Regions from separate parts of the Pseudoalteromonas sp. SG41-5 genome, predicted to be linked through region 3. Evidence: predicted binding sites of a transcription regulator. Region 3 holds the regulator's gene; each other region holds the start of a gene.

Region 1 (2,209 bases), on a different contig from region 3:
CATTCTTAGTCAATTAATTGACTATTTCCAACCAATTATCCTAGAAGACTTAATGCAGCCTGTGGACGTTGATTAGCCTGACTAAGAATTGTTTGGCTAGCCTGTTGTAGAATCTGCATTTTTGTTAAGTTTGCAGTTTCTTGCGCAAAGTCTGTATCTTTAATACGTGATTTTGCAGCACTTAGGTTTTCTGAAATATTTGACTGGTTACGAATCGTTGATTGAAAACGATTTTGTACCGCACCCAGCTCAGCGCGTTTTTTATCAACAACCGCGATTAATGAATCCATGCCGGCCATTACCGCTTGCGCATTCGCTTGTGAAGATACGCTTATGCCGCTTGCTGTAAATACCGCAGCAAAACCTGTAGCATCAGCTGATGAACCTACTTGCGAACTAATTGTTCCAGCTGTAGCACTTAAACTTGCGCCTGTTACCGCACTGGCAACCCCTGCAATACCTGACATGGTAAAACCGTTATTACCAGCGATTGAGTTAGCCGTACCGCCAACTGACGCCATACTAAAGCTGATATTCTGTACAGCATCTGCGCCAACTTGGAAATTCGCGGAGAAAGAACCGTCTAAAAGGTTTTGACCACCAAACGTTGTATCTGCTGCAACACGATTTACTTCTTCAGATAATGAACGAATCTCTTCTTGCACCGCTAAACGGTCTTCATCAGTATTTGAACCATTTGCTGCTTGCTGTGATAATGTTCTGATACGTTGGAACATTGATGTTACTTCATCTAATGCACCCTCAGCTGTTTGTGCTAATGAAATACCATCGTTTGCGTTACGGTTACCTTGGTTCAAACCGTTAATTTGTGATGTTAAACGGTCAGAAATTTGTAGACCTGCCGCATCATCTTTCGCACTGTTAATACGAAAACCTGATGATAAACGTTGGAATGATGTATCCAGTGCATTACCAGAATTATTTAATTGTCTTTGTGCGTTTAACGCGCTAACATTTGTATTTACATATAAAGCCATGATATCTCTCCAGAAGTAAACTTATCATTTACTCTCAAACTTACTAGATTAAGCAGTGGTTGTTATTTACAACGCTTTGCTTGGTTAATTAAGTTATCGGTCTAGCAAAAAAATCCTTTAGCTTTTTTTTTTATTTTTTTCCATTATTTTTTAAGCTCATGTAATTTAATGAATTTTATAGTGACTAAATTAATAAAGCTCATTAAAAAACTAAAAGGATTATTGTGCAGGTCTTTTTCTTCAGGAAATTATTAAGCTGTTAAATAGTAAGGAGATGATCTTAAAAGGCTGGAAAAATACGAGAGTAAGGCAATATATTGCCTTACTCTTGATGTTCTTATAACTTACTTATAAGTAATCGAACAGTGATAATTTAGCTAAGCGGCCAAAAGTTGCCTGCGACGCTTGCAGTGCAGTTTCTTGCTTCGTGAGTTCAGTAATAGCCTCAGCCATATCAAGTTCAATTAAATCTGCACGGGAGGATTTATTATTTACATCCAGATCACTATTAGATTGCGTGATTTTCTCAGCTGTATTTAACCGCCCACCTAAACCAGCCTGTGTTAAAGAGACCTGATTTTTACTGTTATCGATTTGGACCATGGCCGATGCCAATACTTGGTCATAATCTTCTTGACTAATTGTTGGGTCAGTTAACCCAGCAATTAAATCGCTTAATGTGTTTAAAATATTTTCTTTTTTCGGCGCTTCTAAAGTAAAGTCTACCTGCCCGTTTGCAACTGGGCTAATATCAATTTCCATCCCAGCAAATTTAATTTTTGATCCCTCAAAGCTGCCAGAGCTGAGCACACTTCCACCTTGTTCAACCTGATATGTATTAGGTGTACCTGGGGTTGTTATAATATTAAACGTATTTGCTCCGGCCGCGGCTGCGGGATCAGCGTTATAATTTGCTTTATGAAAAGCATCAAACTGAGCTTGCTCGCGTACATACACTTTTGCGCTAGTGATCCCTCCTGAAACAACGCCGTCATTAGAGGCAACATTCAACCGGGCATTGACCTTTTCAAACGTATCAACCCCATTATCACTGGATTTAATTTCAACTCCTTCCGCTACTTTAATTTTATGCTGGCCTTGGTCGCCACCATAAACATATTTGCCAGTTGAAGAATCAAGCGAATAGGTTTGGGTGTTATCTTGATAGCCTGAAAATATATACTTACCATCTTCAGTTTTAGCATTCATTA
Region 2 (2,209 bases), on a different contig from region 3:
ACATAAGTCTTGTGCCCACTCCAGCATCTTAATGTTTACTTTAGCATTTGGCTGCGTAAAGCTGTTTTCAACTTGTTGGTAAATAAGTTGCTGGCCATTAACTGTTAAACGCTCAGTAACAAAATCATCACCGAGTACTTCTTTTTGTTTGCGAGCACGCCCAATAAAATCAATTTTAAAGCGCTCACTCAATGATTCTTTTAGTGACTTGATAGCTGCTAGCCATTCTTCGTCGAGTGGTTTGTGATAAAGCAGACTCACTAAAATCTCACCGCTTAAACTAGAAAGATAATCTATTTGGAATAATTTACGACGCAAGACTTCACAGCCTTTAAGATTATCGATCATTGCCTGCATTACTTCCCCAATTAGCGGCGCTGCAGGGTCAAACACATCGACTCTGATTTTGTCTTTGGTGGCTTGATCAAACATAATGTGGAATAACTCATCGCCATCGTGCCATACTCTAAATTCAGCGCGTTGACGGTAATGAATTGGCTCAGAGGCAAAGACTTCTAATTGTTCAACACCAAAGCGTTGGAATTGCGCAATGATACGTTGCTCTTTTTCATTTAACTGTGCGTCGTATCCTTTTGTATCGATCTTTATAACCGCCATTACCTACTACCTTATTTCATTATGCTGTTTATCGGCGCTATTGTAGGGGGCAGGGATTATTTGTCTAGGGTCTGTTTATCTTTCTAGGTTAATTTTGCAGCTGTGCGTTTGGTTTTTAGGCAAGGCAGAGCCTATGTAGTGTGGTTATTCCCCATAAATAGGCGATAACGTAGCATAAATGCCAAACGCGCGCTGCCCGAAGGGTTCTGCCTAGGGGCGATTAACTCTTTGTTACTTACATGGATGTAAGTAAGGGGCGTGAGCAGGACGCGGAAGCTTTGCTCAATTTTTACTTAGCCCACTAGGTTACAAATCTCGCGCCGCGATTAAATCGCCCCGAGGTTGAACAAATTTTAATCCTTAAAGGTCAACAGGCCCTAATTTTGAGAAATAGCAAATGCTGTTTTTTTGTACATTTTACTTTAGTTATTTATTTTTGGGCCGATACTTAAGTAAGCAAAAATAGGAGTCGGATCATGAAAATTGGCAACTTTGGCTTTGTTCCAAACAACAACGTCAATAAATACAGTAACAAAGCTGCATTACAGCAACCTACAATACAGTCGCCTCAAGATAGTTACCAGCAACGTGGTAAAGAATTAGCAGCAAAAGTGTTAGGTGACAAAATGGCTGAGGCTTTAGGCTTACCTGTCGCGGAAGAGAAAAAAGACAAGCCACTATTTGATTTTGAAGAAATCGTCAAAAACGTTTTGGACTTTGTAACTGGTGCCGTTAAGAAAGCGCAAGTCAATGGAGCCGATAATGAAAAACTCAAAGGTATGCTTAGTGATGCACGCAAAGGTGTGCAAACAGGTATTGATGATGCTTATGGTGAATTAAAAGATACCGGTATTCTAAACGACGAAATTGAGCAGGGCATAGAAAAATCCAAAGAAGGTATTTTTAATGGCCTGGATGAGTTTGAAGAGGATTTATTTAACCCTAAACCGGATTCTGTCAGTGTTACTCAAGCACAGTATTTAAGTTTAAGTAATAATGCTCAGTATAACTTCACCACTGCAGAAGGTGACGAAGTGAGTATTAGTTTTGCTGATGCATTTAAACAGCAATCAGCCAGTAGTTATCAGCGTAATGGTCAAAATGAAGGTTATGCCAGTGCATCATCACAATCGCGGGAGTTATCATTTAGCATGTCAGTAAATGGTGACTTAAACGAAGATGAACAAAAGGCTATTAATGCAATGATGGAAGACTTGCAAAATGTTAGTAAAACATTTTTTGGTGGTGATTTGGAACAAGCCTTTGAACAAGCACAAGAGCTCAACTTAGGCAACGAACAGCTAGTCGCGTTTTCAATGGACTTAAAGCAAACTAAAACGTATGCAGCAATAAAAGGCTATGAAGAGAATAAACCAACACCAGAGAAAGCTGTGGCTGAAAAAATAGCTCCATTTAATGACGATCTAAAAAATGCCTTTAATAAAGCGGGTGATCTTGGTTTGCAAAATGAACTGTCAGGCATTTTACAATGGTTAAATCAAGACCAAGAGGAAATAGGCAAATTAGTCGACTATACAAAATCAATGTTTGAGCAAATGAATAAATTGCGCTCAGCAGCACTAGAGAGTGA
Region 3 (2,209 bases):
CTGATTGCTCTTTTGACGCCGCATCAATAATTAACTGATCAGCTTTATCTTGTTCACCGTTTTCAAGGTAAACCACAAGCTGACGGGCTTGTTCTAAACTGATCTGAGGCGCAGCAGGTGCTGACATAAGCCTCTCCTATTTATTTAACCTAAACGCTCAAACACTTTTTCCAATTTGGTTTTCAGTGTTGCAGCTGTAAATGGTTTAACGATATAACCGTTAACACCAGCTTGTGCAGCAGCAACAATTTGTTCTTTTTTAGCTTCTGCTGTTACCATTAAAACAGGAATGTGTTTCAGGCTGTCATCGGCCCTAATAGCGCGCAAGAGATCGATTCCTTGCATGCCAGGCATGTTCCAATCTGTAACTACAAAATCAAATTCTTGATTCTGCAACATCGGTAAAGCTGTTGAGCCATCGTCAGCTTCTTGTACATTTGTAAAACCCAAATCTCTTAACAGATTTTTGATAATACGTCTCATCGTCGAAAAATCATCAACAACAAGAATTTTCATGTTTTTATCCAAAACATCCTCCGGTGAGGTCTGAACCTATATTTACTTACTACTAATTAATCCAGTCATTGATTTTTGCTTTGAGCTTAATCATCGCCTGACCATGTATCTGACTCACACGCGATTCACTTACATCGAGTATATGTCCAATCTCTTTTAAATTCATTTCATCGTTATAATACAGCGACAATACTAACCCATCTCGTTCAGGTAAAGATTGTATAGCTGTTAATAATGATTGATTAAAGCGTTCATTTTTAACGTTATTAAAGGGCTTGTCCAGTGCTAAATCATGTCCCACTGGTGTGATAACATCTTCATCTACCCCTAAGTCTTCTATACCTAACACTTTACTTGAATTTACATCACTAAGAATATGATGGTACTCATCTAGCGTAATATCAAGTTTTTCAGCAACTTCACTGTCTTTAGGTTCTCGATTCAGGCTGCTTTCTAGCTCACTAATCGCTTCAGCGACTCTGCGGCTATTACGGTGCACTGAGCGTGGAGCCCAATCACCTCGGCGCATTTCATCCAGCATCGCACCACGGATACGAATGCCTGCAAAGGTTTCAAAGCTTGCACCTTTAGTCGCATCAAAGTTCTTTGATGCTTCAATTAACCCTATCATCCCCGATTGAATCAAATCATCGAGTTGCACACTCGCGGGTAAACGAGCGATTAAATGACAAGCCACTTTTTTGACTAAGGAAGCATGTCGCTCAACAATCACATTTAAATTTTGTGTCGATTGATATCCCATCGCTTTATTCACCGATGCCGTCATAGTTAGCCGTTTACTAATTTTTCTATGAAAAATTCTAAATGACCAGATGGTTGATTAGGTATAGGCCATTTAACTGCTTTTGTCGCTAATGTTTTAAATGCTATTGCTGCTGGGGAACTTGGAAATAAATCAACAATCACTTTCTGACGACGAGTTGCTTTACGCATATTTTCATCATACGGGACTGTTGCCACCAATTCCATTGAGACATCCAAAAAGCGATCCGTTACTTTTGAGAGCTTAGCAAATAGTTCCTGGCCTTCACGCATGCTGCGCACCATATTAGCAACGATTTTAAATTTATACACACCGTGCTCACGACTCAATACTTTGATTAATGCATAAGCATCAGTTATTGAGCTCGGTTCATCACATACTACTACCATGACATCTTGCGCTGCGCGCGAAAAACTTAATACCATGTCAGAGATACCAGCAGCAGTATCAACAATTAATATATCAAATTCGGTATTTAATTCACTAAAAGCGCGAATTAACCCAGCATGTTCTGATGGTGAAAGTTCCACCATACTTTGTGAGCCTGACGTCGCTGGTACTATTTTAATTCCTGCAGGCCCTTCAACTAAAATTTCATCGAGCTCGCATTCACCTGATAGTACATGAGATAGATTACGCTCTACCCTAAGTCCTAACATCACATCACAATTTGCTAAACCCAAATCGGCATCCAGTACTAACACTCGGTTTCCGAGCTGACCCAACGCAATCGCAGTGTTAAGTGAGACGTTAGTTTTCCCTACGCCACCTTTGCCACCTGTTACAGCGATAACTTTAACGCCGTTATTATTGTTTTGACTCATTTTACGCAGGCCACTTGCTTGATCTAATACTGTGTTAATCATACATCCCTACTGTGCTTGACGCTACTGCTTGGCGTCGTGAATG

Evidence for each region. Region 3 encodes FliA, which starts transcription of late flagellar genes. Its sites were predicted from a motif close to CTAAAGNTNNNNNNNNNNNNGCCGATA; they were not measured.
Region 1: a site for FliA is predicted at 1,093-1,119, ahead of H5232_RS14325 (flagellin). Genes of this name have one in related genera too.
Region 2: a site for FliA is predicted at 1,039-1,065, ahead of H5232_RS17270 (DUF5610 domain-containing protein). Genes of this name have one in related genera too.

What each region holds. Positions count from the first base shown of each region.
Region 1 covers NZ_JACJFH010000054.1:3,435-5,643, reverse strand. Annotated here, with positions in the region: gene H5232_RS14325 (flagellin) at 36-998, opposite strand; gene flgL (flagellar hook-associated protein FlgL) at 1,347-2,209, opposite strand, start outside.
Region 2 covers NZ_JACJFH010000078.1:1,358-3,566, reverse strand. Annotated here, with positions in the region: gene trmA (tRNA (uridine(54)-C5)-methyltransferase TrmA) at 1-618, opposite strand, end outside; gene H5232_RS17270 (DUF5610 domain-containing protein) at 1,095-2,209, shown strand, end outside.
Region 3 covers NZ_JACJFH010000010.1:40,987-43,195, forward strand. Annotated here, with positions in the region: gene H5232_RS04500 (protein phosphatase CheZ) at 1-127, opposite strand, end outside; gene cheY (chemotaxis response regulator CheY) at 145-528, opposite strand; gene H5232_RS04510 (RNA polymerase sigma factor FliA) at 569-1,279, opposite strand; gene H5232_RS04515 (MinD/ParA family protein) at 1,306-2,166, opposite strand; gene flhF (flagellar biosynthesis protein FlhF) at 2,159-2,209, opposite strand, start outside.